2 regions of the Xanthomonas nasturtii genome follow, and region 1 is predicted to be linked to the other one. Evidence: predicted binding sites of a transcription regulator. Region 1 holds the regulator's gene; the other holds the start of a gene.
What was found. Region 1 encodes FliA, which starts transcription of late flagellar genes. Its sites were predicted from a motif close to TAAAGTTTNNCNNNCNNNGGCCGATAA; they were not measured.

Region 1 (10,546 bases):
GAACGTCTTCGTTGTGGAAGGTGCGTTGAACGATCCCGCTCACAAGATGGCGCATATGAAGACGAGTGATGCGATTGCGCAGCCCGTCGAGCAATCCTTGGCGCAATTACAGGCCTTGGGCGAAACTCAGCGCCAACAGCAATCCCAGCAGCAGGAGCAACAGCGAGAGCAGTCGATTGCGCCTCAACACCGGATGGTGTGAGGGCTAGTGAAATAACAGTTTCAGGTTCACTTCCACGGCAGCCTGACCTTCGCCAAACCGTCGCGCCCATGCCCGCGCGCGTAGCCGCGTAGATCGGCAGCGATGTTGGTAGTGAAACGATAACGGCCGCAGTACGCGGCCGTTGTCATTAGTCGCCCCTGAAAAACCCCCTTCAAGCACCAAAGGTCAGCGGCGACCGGTGCGCCAGGCTCAAGGATGCCCCTGCCATCGCCTGCAACCAGGCACGCAAAAAGGCGATCCAGCGCATCAGCCAGCGCAGGTTGTAGCCGGCGGCGCAGCCGAGCACGTGCAGTGCATCGCCTTGGGCACCCTTTAGATAACAGCGATTCAAGCGGCAGTCCTGTTTCAGATGTCCAATCACCGGCTCCACCGCTTGCCGGCGTTTGATCCAGCTCCATTGCCGTCGTGTCAGCGTCTTGGCCTTGCCGCGATGCAGGATCTGCACGCCATCTACCTCACGTCCGCGATACCCCAGGTCCACGATCGCTACCTGCGGGGTCGACGTCCCCCCGATTTTGAGTAGCGCCGCAGTTTGGAGTCCAATTCCCTACCCGAAGGAGATTGGACGTGAAGAAGCGTTTTACTGACGAGCAGGTCATCGGCTTTCTGCGTGAGGCCGAAAGCGGCGTGGCGATCAAGGACCTGTGCCGGCGCCATGGCTTCAGCGAGGCCTCCTACTACCTGTGGCGCAGCAAGTTTGGCGGGATGAGCGTGCCCGATGCCAAGCGACTCAAGGACCTGGAGGCAGAGAACACGCGCCTGAAGAAGCTGCTCGCCGAGCAGGTGTTCCAGAACGATCTGATCAAGGAGGCACTGCAAAAAAAATGGTGAGCGCACCGGCGCGTCGTGCGCTGGTGCGCGAGTGGATGGGGCGAGGGGCCAGCGAGCGTTGCGCGTTGGCCGCGATCGGCATGAGCGCCAGTGCGCTGCGCTATTGCCCGCGCGAGGACCGCAACGTTGCGCTACGCGAGCGCATCGTGGAACTGGCGCATCGCCACAAGCGCTACGGCGTGGGGATGATCTATCTCAAGCTGCGCCAGGAAGGACGCCTGGTGAACTACAAGCGTGTGGAGCGCTTGTACCGCGAGCAGCAGCTGCAGGTCCGCCGCCGCAAGCGCAAGAAAGTGTCAGTGGGCGAGCGTCAGCCGCTGCTGCGGCCATTGCAGGCAAACCAGGTGTGGTCGATGGACTTTGTGTTCGACCGCACCGCCGACGGCCGGGCGATCAAGTGCCTGGTGATCGTGGACGACGCCACACACGAAGCGGTCGCCATCGAGGTGGAGCGTGCAATCTCGGGCCATGGCGTGACGCGTGTGCTGGAGCGGCTGGCCATCAGCCGCGGCTTGCCGCAGGTGATCCGCACCGACAACGGCAAGGAGTTCTGCGGCAAGGCGATGGTCACCTGGGCGCATGCGCGTGGCGTGCAGTTGCGACTCATCCAACCCGGCAAGCCAAACCAGAACGCCTATGTCGAATCGTTCAACGGCCGGTTGCGCGATGAATGCCTCAACGAGCACTGGTTCCCGACACTGCTGCACGCACGCACCGAGATCGAGCGCTGGCGACGCGAATACAACGAGGAGCGACCCAAGAAAGCAATCGGCGGCATGACGCCCTCCGCGTATGCCCAACAGCTGGCCAACACCGATATCATCAACCCCGGACTCTAGACCCGGCCGCTACTCAGGACGGGGGGACGTCGGGGTTACATTCACATCCTGCAGCAACCCACGCGTCTGCTCCAGCTGCTCGGCCAACGTATCGCCGTCGTAAGGATTGCCGGAAAAACTGCGCGCGCCCACGATCAAGCCTTTGCGCGCACTCACCGCAATGCCGACCTTGACGCCAAATTCGTAAGGTGTCCTCGCCTTGCCCTTGCTCATGCATTCCACTTCCGGCGCATGCAGGGCGTAGAGCTTTTGCTTGTCCTTGGGGCGTTGTGTCAACACCCGTTGTGCGCGTTCCAGCCAGACACTGATGCGCTCACGCACCAAGGGGTCCAGCTTGCGTTGCAGATCGCGTAATACGCGTCCCAGGAGCGTGCGTTGGCGTCGCAGCACCTTGTGCATGCGCTTGAACTGGCGCGCATGCGCATAGCGCCCGGCCTTGCGGCTCAAGACCGGGCCTTGCCGCGCATAGGTCTGTCGTAGTGCGATGCCGTGGCGCTTGGCCAGCAGCACCAGCTTCTTGCGCGCCACCTCCAGCAGCCGGCTGTCGGTGGGATGGGCGATCGCCTTTTCCTGCACGGTGGTGTCCACGATCACCCGCGACAACTCGCGTGCATCCACCGCCTTCATCGCATGCGCGGTGTTGATCGTGTGCGCCAATAGCTCTTCCATGCCCGCTTCGCCCAGACGCTGTCGCCAACGTGTCAGGGAACTGGGATCGCACGGCAAGCAGGTCTGGAATACCACCTCGCCGGTGAAGAACTGCCAGTACGGATTTTCCAGCCAGCGCGCGCATACGGCCTCGTCGGACAGGTCGTAGGCGTGCTTGAGGTAGAGCAGCCCGGCGATCAGACGCATCGGCAGGCCGGGCCGTCCGCCGCTGGCAGTTGTGGCCGGCAATCGTGGCGATAGCGCCTGCTCCAACACACTCCACGGCAGCCGATGGCTTAGTTGAACCAGTGGATGGCGCAGGTCGATCTGGTTTTCCAGACGCGAACGAAACAACTCATCGGCAGGTAAGTGATCGGCAGCGGGACGGCGTGTGCGCATGGGCGAAAACTGCCAGAAACCAGTGCGTACATTAACGAAAACTGGCAGTTCCAGCACGTCGAAAATGCGGGGAAAGCCCTGCAATGGATGTGGTTTGGGGGTTTTTCAGGGGCGACTCATTAGATCAGGCAACCAGGATCTGAGGTATCCCCACGTTTTACAGCACCAACGTCATCTGCTCGCGCACTGCGTCGGGCAGTGTGCGTAAGCGTTCTAGCCAGCGTGAGACCGGTTCCATCGGCCAGCGCCTGACCAACGCCTCGCGGCCGACACGCAGTGTCGAATAGAGCTTGCGGGTACTGTTGCGCGGCGATAGCCACTGTGCGATGCCGGTGGCTTCGCAGCCGAGTCCTGCCAGCCAACTGGCGAAGGTGGCCAGCGTGTGGAGTAACAACAGGATCTGCAGGCGCTCACCGCGCCGGGTCAAACTGTCTTCCATTGCCTGGCCGTAGCGGTGCGATTTCAGATCACGAAATGCCAGCCCGATCTGCATCCGCCGTGCGTACAGGTTGACCAACTGCGTTGCGCTGGGTGCGTGCAACTGGGGTGATGCAACGATCAACCACGGCTCGCGCTCACGCGCTGCTGCTTTCAGGCTCGATGATGCACGCGAGACGTTGGCAGGTGAGCGCCGGTTGCGGTGCTGACGCCCTTTTCGTGCTTTGGCATAGAGCACCAGGCGGCAATTGAGTGGATCGCTACGATTGATCTGCATCGGTGGTAATTCGTTTGCACGATTGGAAGCCAATGCATGCAGGTTCCGGCTATCGATCCATTGCGTTACATCATCGGGCACGGCTTGCGGCTTGACCTGCGTGTGTCCACGCAGTCGCCCAACCCAATCCCAGCCCATCGCCGACACCGCACGAAACCATGGCGTGCGGAAGCCGGCATCAGTGACCAGGATCGGACGCACATCGTCTGGAATCAATGCGCGCAGTTGCTGCAAGAAACGCTTCTCCGCGCCAGGAGAGCCTTGTTGCTTTCCCGGAACCACCATGTCCAGCAAGGTGAGCGTGCGCCCACCGATCGGGACGGCCGCACGCAGCAGGCACCACGATTTGTCCGGCTTCAGATCGCTCCAATCGATGATGATCACCGGCTGCGTGCCGCGCAACAGCCAATGCGCCATGTCCCGCTCGATGGCGGATCGCTCGGCGTACAACGCGCGATTGCACAGCAGGCGGTCGCATGCCTTGAGGGGCGCACGTACCCGCGTCGCGCCTGGCCACGCGCGTGCGATGTCGATCAACGTCAGCCGGCCTCCATGCACTAGCGCTTCAACCGCGCGCAGCAAGCTGCGTTGGCGTAATGCATGCATCCCGGAGAGTGAGTTAGACAAGCATTTCTGCAATACTTCGCTGGCGCGCATGGTCGGTACTCTTCTTTGGCTTAGTCACCTTGAAGCGTGCCCCATGCGCGCACTTTCTTCCACATCCTGGCACACCAAGTGTTTGATCTTGCAGGAAGAAATGTGGGGATACATCAGAACCAGGATCGTCTTGACGATTCCCGATTCCCGATTCCCCAACCTCAATGATCGCTGGAACGCAAGCCATCCACATCCAGGATCAGCGCCATGCGGCCGTCGCCGATCAGGGTGGCGCCGGCGTAGCCGGGCAGGCCGCGCAGGGCACGGGGCAGGGGCTTGATCACCACCTCCTCGCGGCCGCGCACCTGGTCCACCACCAGGCCGAAGCGGGTCTCGCCGGCCTGCAGCAGCACCACGGTCAGCAGCGGCGGTTGTTCGGCAGGCACGCCCAGCCAGCGGCGCAGGTCGATCAGCGGCAGGGTGTGCGAGCGGCGGTCGAGCACGGCGCGGCCGTCGAACCAGCCCAGCGAGGTCTGCGGTGCGTGCAGCACTTCGACCACGCGCGCCAGCGGCAGGGCGTAGACGGCTTCGCCGGCCTGCACCAGCAGCGTGGGCAGGATGGCCAGGGTCAGCGGCACGCGGATCATGAAGCGGCTGCCGCGGCCCAGTTCGGACTGGATCTGGATCTGCCCGCTGAGTTCGCGGATGCGCGATTGCACCACGTCCATGCCGACGCCGCGACCCGAGATGTCGGTCACTTCCGCCTTGGTCGAAAAGCCCGGCATGAAGATCAGATGCAGGCACTCGTCGGTGCTCAGGCGGGCGGCGGCTTCGGCGTCGATCAGGCCCTTGTTGCGGGCGATCTCGCGCAGGCGTTCGGGGTCGATGCCGGCGCCGTCGTCCTGGATCTCGATACTGACGTAGTCGCCTTCCTGCTGCGCCGACAGGCGCACATGGCCGCTACGCGGTTTGCCGGTGGCTTCGCGCAGGGCTGGCGATTCGATGCCGTGGTCGATGGCGTTGCGCACCAGGTGCACCAGCGGGTCGGCCAGCGCCTCGACCAGATTACGGTCTAGCTCGGTCTCGGCGCCGATCAGTTCCAGCTCCACTTCCTTGGACAAGGAGCGCGCGACGTCGCGGGCGACCTTGGGAAAGCGCGAAAACACCTTGCTCACCGGCTGCATGCGGGTGCGCATGACCGCGGTCTGCAGGCGTGCGGTGGCGATGTCCAGCGTACTCACCGCGCGGTCGAGTTCTTCATCGCGCAGGCGGGTGCGCAAGGTCTTCAAGCGGTTACGCGAGAGCACCAGTTCGCCGATCAGGTTGACGATGGCGTCCAGGCGTTTGGTATCCACGCGCACGGTCTGTTCGGCTTCGGCGCCGCCCTTGGCTGCGCCTTTGCCGGCCGCCTTGGGAGCGGGCGCATGCGCATCGTCGGCATGTGCGGCCGCCGCCGGTTTGGCAGCGGCTGCCTGAGGCACGGCCTTGACCGCCGGTGGGCCGCTCTTTGCATCGAACTGTGCAATCAACGCGGCCGGCGCGTGCGGTACCGGCTCGCCGGTGCCCATCGCATCCAGCATGGCCTGCAGATAATCCAGCGATTGCTGCGCGGCATCGAAGTGATGCGCCTGCAGCACCGCCTGGCCGGAGCGCGCCATGCCGAGGGTTTCTTCAGCGGCGTGGCACAGCTCCACCATCGGTTTGATCGCCAGAAAGCCGGCGCCGCCCTTGAGCGTGTGGAAGCCGCGGAACACCGCGTTGAGTTGGTCGGCCTCGTCTGGTGTCTGTTCCAGCGACACCAGCTGTTCGCCGAGGCGATCCAGGATTTCCTGGGCCTCGACGATGAAATCGGCAGCAATATCGTCTGGAACAGCACTCATGGTTACAACCCCAATCCGGACAGCAGGTCATCGGCGTCGTCCTGCGACACCGCGTGACGGTCCAGGCCCTTGACTGCAGGACCGGCAAGACCGCCGTCGTCTTTCTTCGGTTCGGTGCTCTTCGGCGGCAGGCCGAGCGCGCCGAAGCCTTCATGCACGCGCCGCACGATGCCGGCCACGCGCCGGATGATCTGGCCGCTCAAATCCTGATAGCTCTGCGCCAGCGACAGTTCGGTCAGGTTGTGGCGCATCTTTTCCAGCAACGCGCCCTGGTCCTGATTCAGACCGCCATCGCGCAACTGGTTGGCCAGCTCGCGGCATTCTTCGACCAGATCCAGCGTGCGATGGCTGGCCTTTTCGGTCATTTCCACCACGTGGTCCAGGCGCGAACACGCATCGTCCAGTTCGCCGGCCTCTTCGGGCACGGTGGGCAGTTCGCCCAGTGCCTGGCCAAGTTCGCGGGCGAGCCGGCTCAGGCCCTGCATCATCGGACGCGTGCGCAGGGCGGCGAGGTGGTCGACCTCGCGCTTCCACGCTGCTTCGTCACCGCTTTCCAGTGCGTCGAGCGCGCCTTGCAGGCGGTCGATCAACGCGGCGCGTTCGGCATTGGTTTCCACGGTGGCGTTCATCAGGCGGTGGCCGCCAGACGTTCGAACACCTTGCCCAGCTTTTCTTCCAGCGTCTGCGCGGTGAACGGCTTGATGATGTAGCCGTTCACGCCGCACTGCGCGGCTTCGATGATCTGTTCGCGCTTGGCTTCGGCGGTCACCATCATCACCGGCAGGTGCTTGAGCTTGGCGTCGGCGCGGATGTTGCGCAGCAGGTCGATGCCGGTCATGCCGGGCATGTTCCAGTCCGTCACCACGAAATCGAACGGGCCGGCACGCAACGCCGCCAGGGCGCTGTTGCCGTCTTCGGCCTCTGCGGTATTGGTGAAGCCGAGATCGCCCAACAGATTCTTGACGATACGTCGCATCGTCGAAAAGTCGTCCACGATCAGGATCCGCATGTTCTTGTTCACATCAAGCTCCTAACACGAAAAATTACGCGAAAAATTATTCGTCAATTTCGACACCGGCATCGGCCAGTTCGAAGACTTTGAGGCGGCCCCGCAAACGCACCACTGCCTGGCCGTGGATCTGGCACACGCGCGATTCGCTGACACCGAGCACGGCGCCGATTTCCTTCAGGTTCAATTCCTGTTCGTAGTACAGCGACAGCACCAGCTGCTCGCGCTCGGGCAACTGGCCGATGGCCTTGCCCAGCTCGCGGCCGAATTCGCCACGCTCCATCATCTGCTGCGGGTTGGGGCCACCCTTGGCGGTGGTGTCCAGCTCGCCGTGATCTTCGATGCGCGATTCCAGGCTCAGCACCTGGCCACGTGCGGCGTCTTCCATCAGACGCAGGTAGTCGGGCAGCGGCATTTCCATCGCGGCAGCCACTTCGGTGGCGGCGGCGGCGCGGCCGGTGTTCTGTTCGATCTTGCGCACGGCGGCAGCGGCGTCGCGGGCGCGGCGGTGCACCGAACGCGGCACCCAGTCGCCACGTCGAATCTCGTCGATCATCGAGCCGCGGATGCGGATCGAGGCATAGGTTTCGAACGAAGCGCCCTGTTCGGAGTCGTAGCTGCGCGAGGCTTCGATCAGGCCGATCATGCCGGCCTGGATCAGGTCGTCCACTTCCACGCTGGCCGGCAGACGCGCCGCCAGATGGTGGGCGATGCGGCGGACCAGGTCGGCGTGCTGGGTCACCACGTCGTTGGCGTTGTTGCGCTGCACGGCGCGGTACTGCGCGCTGGCCGTGGTTGCGGTAGCGGTGCTCATGCGGCCACTCCCCGTTGGATGATGCGTTCGACAAAGAACTCGACGTTGCCGCGCGACACGGTGGGGGCCTGCCAGCGCGAGGTACGGCGTGCGATTTCTGCGATGGCCTGCGCCGACGGGCTGGACGGGTAGGCCTTGATGACGGGCTGCTGCCGCTGCACCGACAGGCGCAACCAGTCGTCCTGCGGCACGTGGCCGAGATAGTTCAGCGACACATCGCCCAGGAACTTTTCGCACACGCGCGAGAGCTTGTCGTACAGCAGGCGGCCTTCGTTGGGGTCGCGCACCATGTTGGCGATGATCTGCAGGCGGTCTACGCCGCGTTCGCGGGAGAGCACCTTGATCAGCGCGTAGGCGTCGGTGATCGAGGCCGGCTCGTCGCAGACCACCACCACGGTGTCCTGGGCGGCCTGGCAGAAGGTCAGCACGCTGTCGGTGATGCCGGCGGCGGTGTCGATGACCATCACGTCCAGGTCGCGTTCCAGTTCGGAGAACACGTTGACCAGGCCGATGTGCTGGGCCGGGGCCAGTTCGGCCATGTGGCGGCGACCGGACGCGGCCGGCACCACCAGCACGCCGCCGGGGCCTTCGATGATCACTTCATCGAGCGTGCAACGGCCGGCGATCAGGTCGGCCAGGGTGTACTTGGGCGAGAGTCCCAAGACCACATCCAGGTTGGCCAGGCCAAGGTCGGCGTCCAGCAGCAGGGTGCGTTTGCCCATGTCGGCAAGCGCCACGGCCAGGTTGGCGGAGATGTTGGTTTTACCCACGCCACCCTTGCCACCGGTCACGGCAATGGTGCGCACCGGGCCCAAGGGCTCGGGACGGGTCGCCGACAGGGGGAAGGCGTTGGTCAGCTTGGCGTATTCACGCGACTGCATGGTTGTGCTCCGGAGTACAGGGCTTATCGGCAGCGCGCCGCAAATCTTCAAGACGAAGAACGAGACTGGCGGCATTGGCGCGGTGCAGGTCGTCAGGGACCCGCTGTCCGTCAGTCACCCAGGTGATGGGCATTTGGTGGTCGACCACCACCGACAAGGCGCTGCCGAAGCGGCCGGTCTCGTCGAGTTTGGTCAGCACCACGCCTTGGGGTTTGGCGTGGGCGAAGCGGCGTACGACCTCGTCGAGGTCGGAAAAATGGGCGTTGGCGGGCAGCACCAGCAGCGAGGTGACCTGCTGGGCGGCGCGCAGCCAGTTCAGCTGCGCGGCCAGGGCGCGGTCGCGCTGGCCCATGCCGGCGGTGTCGATCAGTACCAGCTTGTAATCGCGCAGACGCTCGAGCAGGTCCAGCAGGCTTTCGGCGCTGTCGGCTTCGTGCACCGCGATGCCGAGCTGACGGCCGTAGCTGTGCAGCTGCTCGCGGCCGCCGACGCGCTGGGTGTCGGTGGTCACCAGGGCCACGTCGCGCGGGGCGTGCTGGGCAGCGAAGCGCTGGGCGAGCTTGGCGATGGTGGTGGTCTTGCCGGCACCGGTCGGGCCGACCAGGGCGATCACGCCGCCGCGTTCCAGCGGGTCGACCGGGGCGACCGGCAGACGCTTGGACAACAGGCCCAGCATCAGCCCGCGGCCACGGTGCAATTCGGTATCGGCCGGAATCTGCAGGGCCACGTCGCGGATCAGGCCGGCGTCGAAGCCGTAGTCGTCCATCAGCTCCAGGGCCTGCGCACGCACCGGGGAGCCACGCAGGCGCTCGTCGGTGAGGCGGTTCATTTCGCGCTCGATCATCTGGCGCATCAGCGCCAGCTCGCCACGCAACTGCTTGAGTTCTTCATCGTTCTGCGGCGCCGGGGCGGCGGCGACCGGCACCGCGGCCAGCGCCACCGGGGCGACCACCAGCGGCGGCAGTGCGGCCGGCGGCAGGATCTGCGGCAGCGCGTCGTCCAGATCGAAGTCGGCTGCGTCGTCGCGGTCGTCTTCGTCCTGGCCGTAGCCGGCATGCACGGGGGCAGCGGCGGCGGCCATGATCGGGGTCGGCGCCTGCACCGGGGCGGCATGCACGGCCGGGCGCTGCACCGGGGCGGTCGTCAAAAAGTCGGCGAACAGCTGTTCCGGCACGGCCGACAGCGCGTGTTCCTGGCGCGGTGCAGTGGTGACGGCAACCGCGTGGGCCAGCGCCTGGGCGGCCGGCGAAGGGATGGAGGCGGTGCGCACCGGTGCGGCGACCGGCGCCTGGCGCGGCACGTTGACCGGCTGGCGCAGCGCCATGGCGGCGATCATGTCTTCGGCGGCGCTGGCAACGCGCTGGCGCTGGCTCACGTTGGCCTCGGCAGCCGGCTTGAGCGGCGCGTGCACCGGCGCGGCCGGGCGGGCAGGGGCTTGCGGGGCAGCTGCCTGCTGGATGGGCGCCGGCTCGCTGTGTGCAGCCGGCGGCTCGGAGCGCGCGGTTTCCAGGGCGCGCTGCACGAGTTCTTCGTCGTAGTTGCTGGCAGCGACGATCTCGATGCCTTCGGCGGTGCGACGGTTGGACAGGATCACTGCGTCCGGGCCGTGTTCTTCACGCACCATGCGGAATGCGGTGCGCATGTCCGGGGCAACGAAGCGTTTGATTTTCATGCGAAGTGCCTCCAGGAACGGGACCCGCCGGACGCCGG
Region 2 (10,546 bases), 450 kb from region 1:
GGATATCGCCAAGCGTCTTGAATGCACCAGCCATCGCTGCGCGTCGTGTTGGCTCTCCAAGTGGGGGGGGTGACGCCTCCTTGCACGAGACAGCGCTTAGAGCCCTTCTCCCTGCAGGAGTGGGGTTGGGGCGAGCGTCGGCAAGCTCGCGATGTTGCGACAAACTGCTGCGGCACCCTGCACGTCGCCACTTTTTCGTGTGACAGCGCAACAACTGCCTCATCGGAACGTTAATCAGCCTTGGCACTCTTGGCTTTTGCGTGACGTGATTGCACACTCGATAGACCGTGGTGACGGTCGGCGTTGGGCCGGCCGCGCCGATGCGGCCGGCGGATTCCGGTCGTCGGAGAGCCTTGAATGGCGACGAGTGTGCGTATGCGGAATACCTTGACTTTGTTTTCGTCCAACGACGACGTGTTGTGCCACCGGGTCCGTCTGGTCCTGGCGGCGAAAGGGGTGACCTACGACCTGGTGCCGGTCGACCCGCAAAACCCTCCCGAAGATCTGATCGATCTCAACCCCTATCATTCGGTGCCGACGCTGGTCGAACGCGACCTGGTGCTGTATGCCGCCTCGGTGGTCAGCGAATATCTGGACGAGCGCTACCCGCATCCGCCGCTGATGCCGGTGGACCCGCTTTCGCGTGCGCGCCTGCGGCTGGCAATGCTGCGCATCGAGCACGATTGGGTGCCGCAGGTGCAGGCGGTCCAGCTCGGCAACAAGACCCAGGCCGAAGCCGGCCGCAAGCGCCTGAAAGAACTGCTCACCGCATCGGTGCCGCTGTTCAAGGCCAGCAAGTTTTTCCTCAATCCGGAAATGAGTCTGGCCGATTGCGCGATGGCGCCGATCATCTGGCGACTGGACGCATTGGAGATCAGTCTGCCCAAGGATGGCAAGGCGATCGAAGACTACGGCAACCGGATCTTCCGCAACCCCGGCTTCATCCGCAGCCTGACCGATCAGGAAAAGAAGCTGCGCGATCTGCCGGGCTGATGCGACGGCTGTATGCCAACAGACCGACTTGCGTTTGCGCGGCAGCCGCTGCGCGTCGTGTGCGGGTAAAATGACGCCATGAGCGAAGATTTCCCCCGCATGACCAGCCATCGTCCGTACCTGTTACGGGCGTTGGTCGAATGGATCAACGACAACGGCATGACGCCGCACGTTTTGGTGGATGCAGGCCTGCCCGGTGTGCAGGTGCCTGCCAGCGCGGTCAAGGATGGCCGCGTCGTCTTGAATATTGCCGAGCGCGCCGTGGTCGGGCTGCAGGTCGACAACGAGAGCGTCAGCTTCACGGCGCGCTTTGGTGGCGTCAGCTATCCGGTGATGGTGCCGATGGCGGCCGTGCTGGCGGTGTACGCGCGAGAAACCGGGCAGGGCATGGCATTGCCGGATGATATCCCCGGGACCAGCACCGAGCCGCCGGATCCTGGCGCACCGCCGCCGCCGAGCGCGCCCACGCCGGACGAACCACCTAGCGGTGGCAAGCGCCCGCATTTGCGCGTGGTGAAGTAAGCAGCGCGCCAGGTATACGCGGGCCGCGCGTCCACGTGATGGAGGGTTTCAGTGCACGCGGAGCGCACCCGTCACTGCGATTGCAGCGCGCCGGATGCGTCCGGCGCGGTCGATTACGACTACGAGTACGACATTTACCGCTTCGTGGACGGCGCGCGCTGCCTGTTTGCGCGCAGCTACACCGATACGCCGGATGAGGCGCACTTTCTCAGCATCGACGTCGGTGGCAAGTCGCGTCTATTGAAGGATGCCGACTTGCTTGATCCCCTGTGCGCGTTTGCGCAGGCGCACCTGCGTCGGGAGGGCAAGCGGCAGCTGCACTGGCTGAGTGGCAGGGGGAATGGCTATGAGCCGGTGCCCGCGAGATCGACACCTGACGAGTGATCCGATTGGCTGTGGAGTGCTCGCGAGATACGCGAACATCCAGCCTCGAAGATAAGCAGTGACGGCGTGCACCGACAGGTTGCTAGTCGCTGAATCGACAGTGGGTCTGCCCGGTCAGCACCGGTGACGCGCGTCCACGCGGCGCGATGGCGATGTCAGATGTCAGCACGAGCGCATCACATTCGCCACACATCACACCCGTCACTCCAGCCGCTCTTGCTCCGGATGCAACGCCCGCACGGTGGCGACCTGCGGGCCGGTGAAGGCGATCAGTTGATCGCCACGCAGCACGAGCTTGCCGCTATGGCGATCCGCACCGTCGTAGGAGTATTCGAAGCGGAAGGTGCGCTCGAAGCCCAGCCAGCCGTTGGGCATCCTGCACACACGGATATTGGTGGAGTGCACGCTCTGGTCCAGCCACTGCACATCGGCAGCGCGGCAGGCATTACGGCCGAGGATGTCGGCACGTTCGGCGGCAGCGCGCGAAGAGTTCCAGAACGCGAACAGCGCGGCGCCGGCGATCATGAAAAGAATAAGGCTGGGCATGGCGTCAATGTGCCACGCCATGCGGCCGGTGGACAATCGCCGTGCCGGCGCCGCAGCGTTGCGAGGGTGTCGCCTTGTCGGCGGCAGAGGCCGGCACCAGCGCCGCAAGTGCGTCCAACAAACCGAGTGCGCTCACCGCCACACGGGTGCGGCCGGTGTTCGGGGCGGCACATCCCGCTCGTACCCTCCAGTTCTAAGCACGCTCTTAGCGCTGCCCGCACCCACCTGCCAATTGCTACGTTGTCTTAGCCGCTCTAAATCGTTCATCGGCGCTGCGGAGGCCGGCTTGTCTGGGTCACCGCGCAACCCCATCCATCGAGCTCCCGCCAAGTTACATCCGCGCGCCGCGCCCTCAAGATGAGGGTCCGGTGTCGGGCATCGCCAATGCATCCTGTCCTGCAACAGTTCCATCCCGTGGTCGCTGCGTGGTTCGCGCAGACCTTCGCTGCGCCAACGCCGGCGCAGATTGCCGCGTGGCCGGCGATCCAGGCCGGGCGCCACACGCTGGTGGCTGCGCCAACGGGGTCGGGTAAAACACTGACCGCGTTCTTCGCCGCCATCGACGGGTTGATCCGCGACGGGCTGGCCAATGGCGGTGCGCTGCCCGACGAAACCCGCGTGGTCTACGTCTCGCCGTTGAAGGCCTTATCCAACGACATCCACCTCAACCTGGAAGCGCCGCTGCAAGGCATCCGCGCGGCGCTGGTGGCGAGCGGATTGCCGGACGTTGCGGTGCGCACCGCGGTGCGTACCGGCGACACGCCGCAGCGCGAGCGGGCACAAGCGCGCCGCACGCCGCCGCATATTCTGGTGACCACGCCGGAGTCGTTGTATGTGCTGTTGGGTTCGGTATCCGGACGCACTGCGCTACGGCATGTGCGCACCGTCATCGTCGATGAAATCCATGCGGTAGCGGCCGACAAGCGCGGCAGCCACCTGAGCCTGACCCTGGAGCGCTTGCAGCGGCTGGCCACGCAGCCGATCACGCGGGTGGGGCTGTCGGCAACGCAGAAGCCCATCGAAACAGTGGCGCAGTTTCTGGTCGGTGTCGGCGCAGACGGGTTGCCGCCGCCGTGCGAGATCGTCGATATCGGCTACACCCGCACGCGCGACCTGGCTCTGGCGTTGCCGCCCACGCCACTGAGCGTGGTGATGTCCAACGACCAATGGCTGCAGGTGTATGCCGACGTGGCCGCGCTTGCGCAGCAGCATCGCACCACGCTGGTGTTCGTCAATACGCGGCGAATGGCCGAGCGCGCGGCGCGGCATCTGGGCGATCTACTCGGCAAGCAGCGCGTGGCGGCGCATCACGGCAGCCTGTCGCGCGAGACGCGTTTGTTGGCCGAGCAACGGCTCAAGGCCGGCGATCTCACCGTGCTGGTGGCGACCGCATCGCTGGAGCTGGGACTGGATATCGGCGATGTCGATCTGGTCTGCCAGCTTGGTTCGCCGCGCTCGATCGCCACCTTCCTGCAACGCGCCGGGCGTTCCGGGCACAAGGTTGGCGGCACGCCGAAGGCGCGCCTGTTCCCGCAGACCCGCGACGAGCTGGTCGAATGCGCCGCACTGCTGGACAGCATCCGCCGCGGCGAACTGGATGCCTTGCGCATCCCGCTGGCGCCGGTGGACGTGCTGGCGCAGCAGATCGTGGCCGAAGCGGCATGCGAAGACTGGGATGAAGATGCGCTATTCGCGCTGGTGCGCCGCGCATGGCCGTTCGCCGAATTGAGCCGCGCCAGCTTCGACAGCGTGGTGCGCATGTTGTGCGAGGGCTTCAGCACCCGGCTCGGCCCGCGCGCGGGCTACCTGCATCGCGACGCGGTGCATCGGCGCCTGCATGCACGGCGTGGCGCGCGCATGACGGCGCTGACCTCCGGCGGCACCATTCCCGAAACCGGCGACTACAGCGTGGTGCTGGAGCCGCAGGCGGAAAAGATCGGCACGGTCAACGAAGATTTCGCTGTGGAAAGTCTCACCGGCGACGTGTTTCAGCTCGGCAACGCCAGCTACCGCATCCTGCGCGTGGATGCCGGGCGCGTGCGCGTGGAAGATGCCAAGGGCGCGCCGCCGAACATTCCGTTCTGGCTGGGCGAGGCGCCGGGCCGCAGCGACGAATTGTCGGCGGCGGTGTCGCGCCTGCGTGGCGACCTGGCCGCGCGGCTGGACACCACGCCACATGTGGCGGCCTGCGATTGGCTGCAGAACGCGTTGGGCATGTCCGCCGAAGCGGCGCGGCAACTGCTGGACTATCTGGCCAGTGCGTGCGCCGCACTGGGCGCGCTGCCCACCCAGCAGTGCCTGGTGATGGAGCGCTTCTTCGATGCCAGTGGCGGCACTCAGCTGGTGATCCATTCGCCTTACGGCAGCCGGATCAATCGGGCGTGGGGACTGGCGTTGCGCAAACGCTTCTGCCGCACCTTCAATTTCGAATTGCAGGCTGCGGCCACCGAAGATGCGATCGTGTTGTCGCTGTCCACCAGTCACAGTTTTGCGCTGGAAGAGGTCGGCCGCTATCTGCATTCGTCATCGGCCGAGCATGTGTTGATCCAGGCCTTGCTGGATGCCCCATTGTTCGGCGTGCGCTGGCGCTGGAATGCGACCAATGCGATGGCGCTGCCGCGCTTCAGCGGCGGCAACAAGGTCGCGCCGCAGTTGCAGCGGATGAAGTCGGAGGATCTGCTGGCCACGGTGTTCCCGGACCAGGTGGCCTGCGCAGAGAATCTGGTCGGCGAACGCGAGGTGCCGGACCACCCGCTGGTGGCGCAGACGCTGGAAGATTGCCTGCATCACTCCATGGACAGCGAGGGCTGGTTGCAGGTGCTGCGGGGGCTGGAATCGGGCGCAATCACGCTGATTGCGCGCGATCTGGCGGCACCGTCGCCGCTGGCGGCCGAAGCCTTGAATGCGCGTCCGTACGCATTTCTCGACGATGCGCCGTTGGAAGAACGCCGCACCCAGGCCGTGCAGAGTCGCCGCTACACGCCGCAGACCAGCGACGATCTGGGCCAGCTCGACCCGCAGGCCATCGATGCGGTGCGCGAGGAAGCCTGGCCGCAGCCACGCGATGCCGAAGAAATGCACGAGGCGCTGGTGGGGCTCGGCGTGCTGCCGCTCGACGAAGCCAGCGATGCGCATTGGCAGGCCTGGTTGGCGGCGCTCGCTGCCGATGGTCGCGCTACCTGCGTTGCCTTGCACGGCAGTGCGGCGCTGTGGATCAGTGCCGAGCGCATCGACTGGTTTTTGCCGTTGTATCCGGACGCCTGCGCGCATCCACCGTTGCAGGCGCCGGAGGATTGCCGTATTGCCGCGTGGGAACGCGACTGGGCCGTGCGCGAACTGCTGCGTGGGCGCCTGTCGGCGATCGGCCCGGCGCAGGTGTCGGCGTTGTCCTCGGCGTTGCAGGTGGCCGAAGCGGAGATCGCGGTTGCGCTGGCGGCATTGCAACGCGAAGGCTATGTCATGGCGGGGCAGTTCACTGCGCACGCGCAGGCGCAGGAGTGGTGCGAACGTCACCTGCTGGCGCGCATCCATCGCTACACGCTGGGGCGATTGCGGCGCGAGATCGAGCCGGTGTCGCAGCGCGATTACGCGCGCTTTCTATTCGAGTGGCAGCATGTCGACGGCACCAGCCGCGTGGCCGGGCCGGACGCACTGGCCGGCGTGATCGGGCAGCTGGAAGGCTACGAAGCGTCTGCGGTGCTGTGGGAAAGCGAGCTGTTGCCGGCGCGTGTGCGCGACTATCAACCGGCCTGGCTGGACGAGTTGTGCACCGCCGGGCGCACGCTGTGGGCACGCCTGCGGCCCGGTGGCGGGCGCAGCGGTGCCGCGTTGCGCAGCACGCCAATCGTGTTGCTGCCGCGGCGCGAAGCGCAGCGCTGGCGCAGCCTGGCGCGCGATGCCGACGACGGACCGCTGGGGTCGCGCGCGCAACGGGTCATGACAGTGCTGCAGGAGCAGGGCGCATTGTTCTTCGACGAAATCGCCGATGCGGCGCATTTGATGAACACCGAGCTGGAAGACGCATTGAGCGAGCTGGTGATGCGCGGCCGTGCGCAGTGCGACAGCTATGCCGGGCTGCGCGCGCTGCTGGTGCCGGCGTCCAAGCGCCCGTCGGCGCTGTCGCGCCATCGGCGCCGCGCAAGCGCCTTGGGCATTCGCGATGCCGGACGCTGGGCGCCGGTGCGTGCGTTGCCCGACTTGCCGTTAGCCGAAGCCGGCGAATGCCATCAGGACACGCTCGAACACGTCGCCCGCACGCTGCTGCGTCGCTATGGCGTGGTGTGCTGGCGGCTGCTCGAACGCGAAGCCGCGTGGCTGCCGCCGTGGCGCGAGTTGTTGCGCATGTACCAGCGCCTGGAAGCGCGTGGCGAAATTCGCGGTGGCCGTTTCATCGCCGGGCTGTCCGGCGAGCAGTTCGCGTTGCCGGAGGCGATTGCCGCCTTGCGCCGCGTGCGCGCGCGGGCGTTGCCGCAACAGTGGATCTGCGTGAGTGCGAGCGACTCGAGTAATCTGCTCGGAAGCGTGCTGCCGGGCGAGCGGGTTGCACGTGTGCCGGGCAATCGCGTCGCCTCGCTGGATGGCCTGCCGATGGCGGTATGGGCGGCAGACCGCTTCCAGGCCTTGCAGGAACTCACTCCCGAGCAGGCCGAGCAGGCGTTGCGCCTGCTACAGCGCGGCCCGGGTGCCGCCGAGCAGTCGCCGATGGAGCGCTGGCTGGCTCAGGCGCCTGGCAGCGTGGCGGCGTTGCCAGCCACGCGCGGAAGCGGCCGCGACACATAGCGGCTGTCCGCAACCACCCAGCGCCATGGCGCATCCACTGCCTTGCGGATGCCGATGCGTGGCGTTGTCAGTGGGTTGGAGGGCGAGGGCAGGCCGTCGTCTTCGATCCACAGACGCGCGGCAGCGGTGGTGAGATCCAGCCCGTTGTCGGTGGCGGTCACGCCGAAGGCCTGCGCCAGGCGGCCTGGGCCGGTGGTCAGCAATTTGACCGCCGCGCCGCCGCGTGCGGTCTGCATGCTGTCGATGCCGTCGAGCGGCTCCAATGCGCGGATCAGGACCGCATGCCCGGGCGCGCCGCCGCACACTGCGTTGATCGCCCAGTGCATGCCGTAGATGAAATACACATACAGGTGCCCTGGCGCGCCAAACATCACCCGCGTGCGCGGCGTCATGCCACGAAACGAATGCGCGGCCGCATCTTCGCTGCCGCAATAGGCTTCCACTTCGGTGATGCGCCCACGGCGCCCGTCCGCGCTGACCAGTACCTTGTTGATCAGCTGCGGCGCAACCTGGCGCGCGTCGAGCGCGTAAAACGTACGGGGCAGGGGTGTGGACGGCATGTGGCCAAGCCTAGCCGCAGGAGTGTGATGTCCCTGCGGACTGTCCCGGACAGCCCGCCATTGAGGGGTAGGGTTTTTCCGAACAGAGGCTGTTGCGAGCGCATGACCTGTCACAAAAGCGCAGATCCGTTTGCATGAATACGCATTGTGGCGATGCCTGCATCTCAAGCGTGTTTTGTCGTCGCCGATAGCCATTAGCGATTGGTTAGACACGCCGCATCGCAGCGCGCGGCACGCGCAGCGCCATCGCCATCGCCGTCATGCAGCGCATGTCGCCCACGCATCATTCTTGAGAGAACTCCCCAATGTTAGGCAACTTCAAAATCGGAACCCGGCTGATCGTGGCATTCCTGATCGTCTCGGCGATCGGCGCATGCATCGGGTGGGTGGGCTATTCCAACTCCGGCCGCATCAGCGCGCTGTCGAGTTCGCTGTATGAGCGCGAATTGCTCGGCTTGTCCAATGTCAAGGAAGCCAACATCAACCTGATCTACGCGGGCCGCGCACGCGCCAACCTGTTGCTGGCCGGCAGCGCGGAAGAGCGCCAGTCGCACGTGCAGAACATCGACAAATACACCGCCAAGGTGGTCGATCACATGAGTCGCGCACGCGGCAGTTTCGAAACCGAAGAAGGCAAGAACAAGCTGGCGCAATTCGATCGCGCCTGGCAAACGTATCTGGACGAGCGCGGGCGTTTCATCGAGGCAGCCAACCGCGAAGCGCTGCGCGAAGCCAATCCGGAACTGGCCGAGCTCTCACGCGCGGTACGTGCCAGCTCGGACGAGGTGGATACCTTGATGGCCGATCTGAGTGGCCTGCGCGAGCGCAGCGCCGCTTCGGCCAACGCGGAAACCGACGCCATCCACACGCGCAGTTCCAGGATATTGATCGCCATCATCTGCGGCGGCGTCTTGCTCGGCGCACTGCTTGGTGTGGTGATCAGCCGCAGCGTCACCGGACCGATCCGCCGCGCGGTGGCGGTGGCCAATGGCTTGTCGAAAGGCGATCTCACCATGCAGATCGATGTGCATGGCCGCGACGAAACCGCGCAACTGCTCGAAGCGATGCGCACCATGGTGCAGAAGCTGTCGCAGGTGGTCGGCGAGGTCAATACCAGTGCCGAAACCCTGGCCAGTGCCTCGGAAGAAGTCAGCGCCACTGCGCAGTCGTTGTCGCAGGCGGCCAGCGAACAGGCCGCCGGTGTGGAAGAAACCAGCGCTTCGCTGGAGCAGATGACCGCCTCGATCAGCCAGAACACCGAGAACGCGCGCATCACCGATGGCATGGCCACCCAGGCCGCAAGGGAAACCGTGGAAGGTGGCGAAGCGGTGGTCGCCACCACCCAGGCGATGAAGCAGATCGCGCAGAAGATCGGCATCATCGACGACATCGCGTATCAGACCAATCTGCTCGCGCTCAATGCCGCGATCGAGGCGGCACGCGCCGGCGAGCATGGCAAGGGCTTTGCGGTGGTCGCCGCCGAGGTGCGCAAGCTGGCCGAACGCAGCCAGGTGGCCGCGCAGGAGATCGGCGAGGTGGCCAGTTCCAGCGTGGAATTGGCCGACCGCGCCGGCCGTTTGCTGGATTCGATCGTGCCCAGCATCAAGCGCACCTCCGATCTGGTGCAGGAGATTTCTGCGGCGTCCGAAGAACAGTCCTCCGGCGTCAGCCAGATCAATTCGGCAGTCGTGCAGCTGAGCCAGACCACCCAGCAAAACGCCAGCGCGTCCGAAGAGCTGGCCGCCACTGCCGAAGAGATGAGCGCGCAGGCCGAACAGCTGCAGCAGAGCATGGCGTTCTTCCGGCTGGGCGGGCAGGGCGCGACCACTGCGCCGCCCAAGCGCGGCAAGCAGGTTGCCGCACGCCCGGCGCGTGCCGCAGGGGCGCGTGGCTGGCACAGCAATGCAGCGCCTGCGTATGCGATGTCCGAGGGCCCGGACGAAGGCCAGTTCGCGCGTTTCTGAGAGATCGACCGATGACCGCACCGACGCTTGATGTGATGCCCGGCGACGCCGATGCCGCCGCGCAATATCTGACCTTTCAACTGGATGGCGAAACCTTCGCCACCAGCATTCTCGGCATTCGTGAAATCATTCAATACCGCACGCCCACGCCGGTGCCGTCGATGCCGGATTGCGTGCGCGGGGTCATCAATCTGCGTGGCGCAGTGGTGCCGGTGGTAGACCTGCAGTCGCGGTTGGGACGTGCGGACAGTGCGATCGGCAAACGCAGCTGCATCGTGATTCTGGCTACCGAGCAGGCGCAAGCAACGCAGGTGATCGGCGTGCTGGTGGACGCGGTCAATGCAGTGATCGAACTGGCCGATCAGGACATCGAAGCGGCACCTTCGTTCGGCACGCATATCCGTCGCGACCTGTTGCGCGGCATGGGCAAGGTGGGCGAGCGCTTCGTGGTGCTGCTGGACATGGAGCAGGTGCTGCAGGTAGACGAGATCGCCGGAAATACCGATGCGCTGGCGGCCTGAGCGCTAGCACTACAACGGGTGCGCAGCGCCGGGCGCGCCGATCACCCCTGCGGGTGCCACCCGTTGAAGCGGTGCACGCGATTGCGGCCTTCGCCACGCGCCTGCTGCAGCGCGTGGCGGGCGCGGGCCAGCAAGGTGTTGCTGTCGAATGCCGTGGGTGCGGCAACATCCACCAGCCCTGCGCTGATGGTCAACGGGCCGGTGGGCCAGCTCGCCTCTTCCATGGCCTTGCGTAAGCCTTCGGCAGCCTCCAGTGCCGCAGGCGCCGAGATTGCCG

Region 2: the regulator FliA is predicted to act here: its motif matches at 7,949-7,975, upstream of M3O59_RS11815 (methyl-accepting chemotaxis protein).

The regions. Positions count from the first base shown of each region.
Region 1 is NZ_CP142084.2:2,241,484-2,252,029, forward strand. It holds gene M3O59_RS09740 (XVIPCD domain-containing protein) at 1-202, shown strand, start outside; partial or broken gene M3O59_RS09745 (hypothetical protein) at 375-719, opposite strand; one part of gene M3O59_RS09750 (IS3 family transposase) at 791-1,040, shown strand; one part of gene M3O59_RS09750 (IS3 family transposase) at 1,040-1,893, shown strand; partial or broken gene M3O59_RS09755 (IS5 family transposase) at 1,924-2,940, opposite strand; gene M3O59_RS09760 (IS4 family transposase) at 3,098-4,312, opposite strand; gene M3O59_RS09765 (chemotaxis protein CheA) at 4,474-6,132, opposite strand; gene M3O59_RS09770 (protein phosphatase CheZ) at 6,135-6,761, opposite strand; gene cheY (chemotaxis response regulator CheY) at 6,761-7,153, opposite strand; gene M3O59_RS09780 (RNA polymerase sigma factor FliA) at 7,188-7,955, opposite strand; gene M3O59_RS09785 (MinD/ParA family protein) at 7,952-8,836, opposite strand; gene flhF (flagellar biosynthesis protein FlhF) at 8,823-10,508, opposite strand.
Region 2 is NZ_CP142084.2:2,688,936-2,699,481, reverse strand. It holds gene M3O59_RS11845 (glutathione S-transferase N-terminal domain-containing protein) at 358-993, shown strand; gene M3O59_RS11840 (ClpXP protease specificity-enhancing factor) at 1,072-1,515, shown strand; gene M3O59_RS11835 (hypothetical protein) at 1,567-1,899, shown strand; gene M3O59_RS11830 (DUF3301 domain-containing protein) at 2,101-2,445, opposite strand; gene M3O59_RS11825 (DEAD/DEAH box helicase) at 2,830-7,224, shown strand; gene M3O59_RS11820 (DNA-3-methyladenine glycosylase) at 7,164-7,784, opposite strand; gene M3O59_RS11815 (methyl-accepting chemotaxis protein) at 8,090-9,748, shown strand; gene M3O59_RS11810 (chemotaxis protein CheW) at 9,760-10,269, shown strand; gene M3O59_RS11805 (sensor domain-containing diguanylate cyclase) at 10,311-10,546, opposite strand, start outside.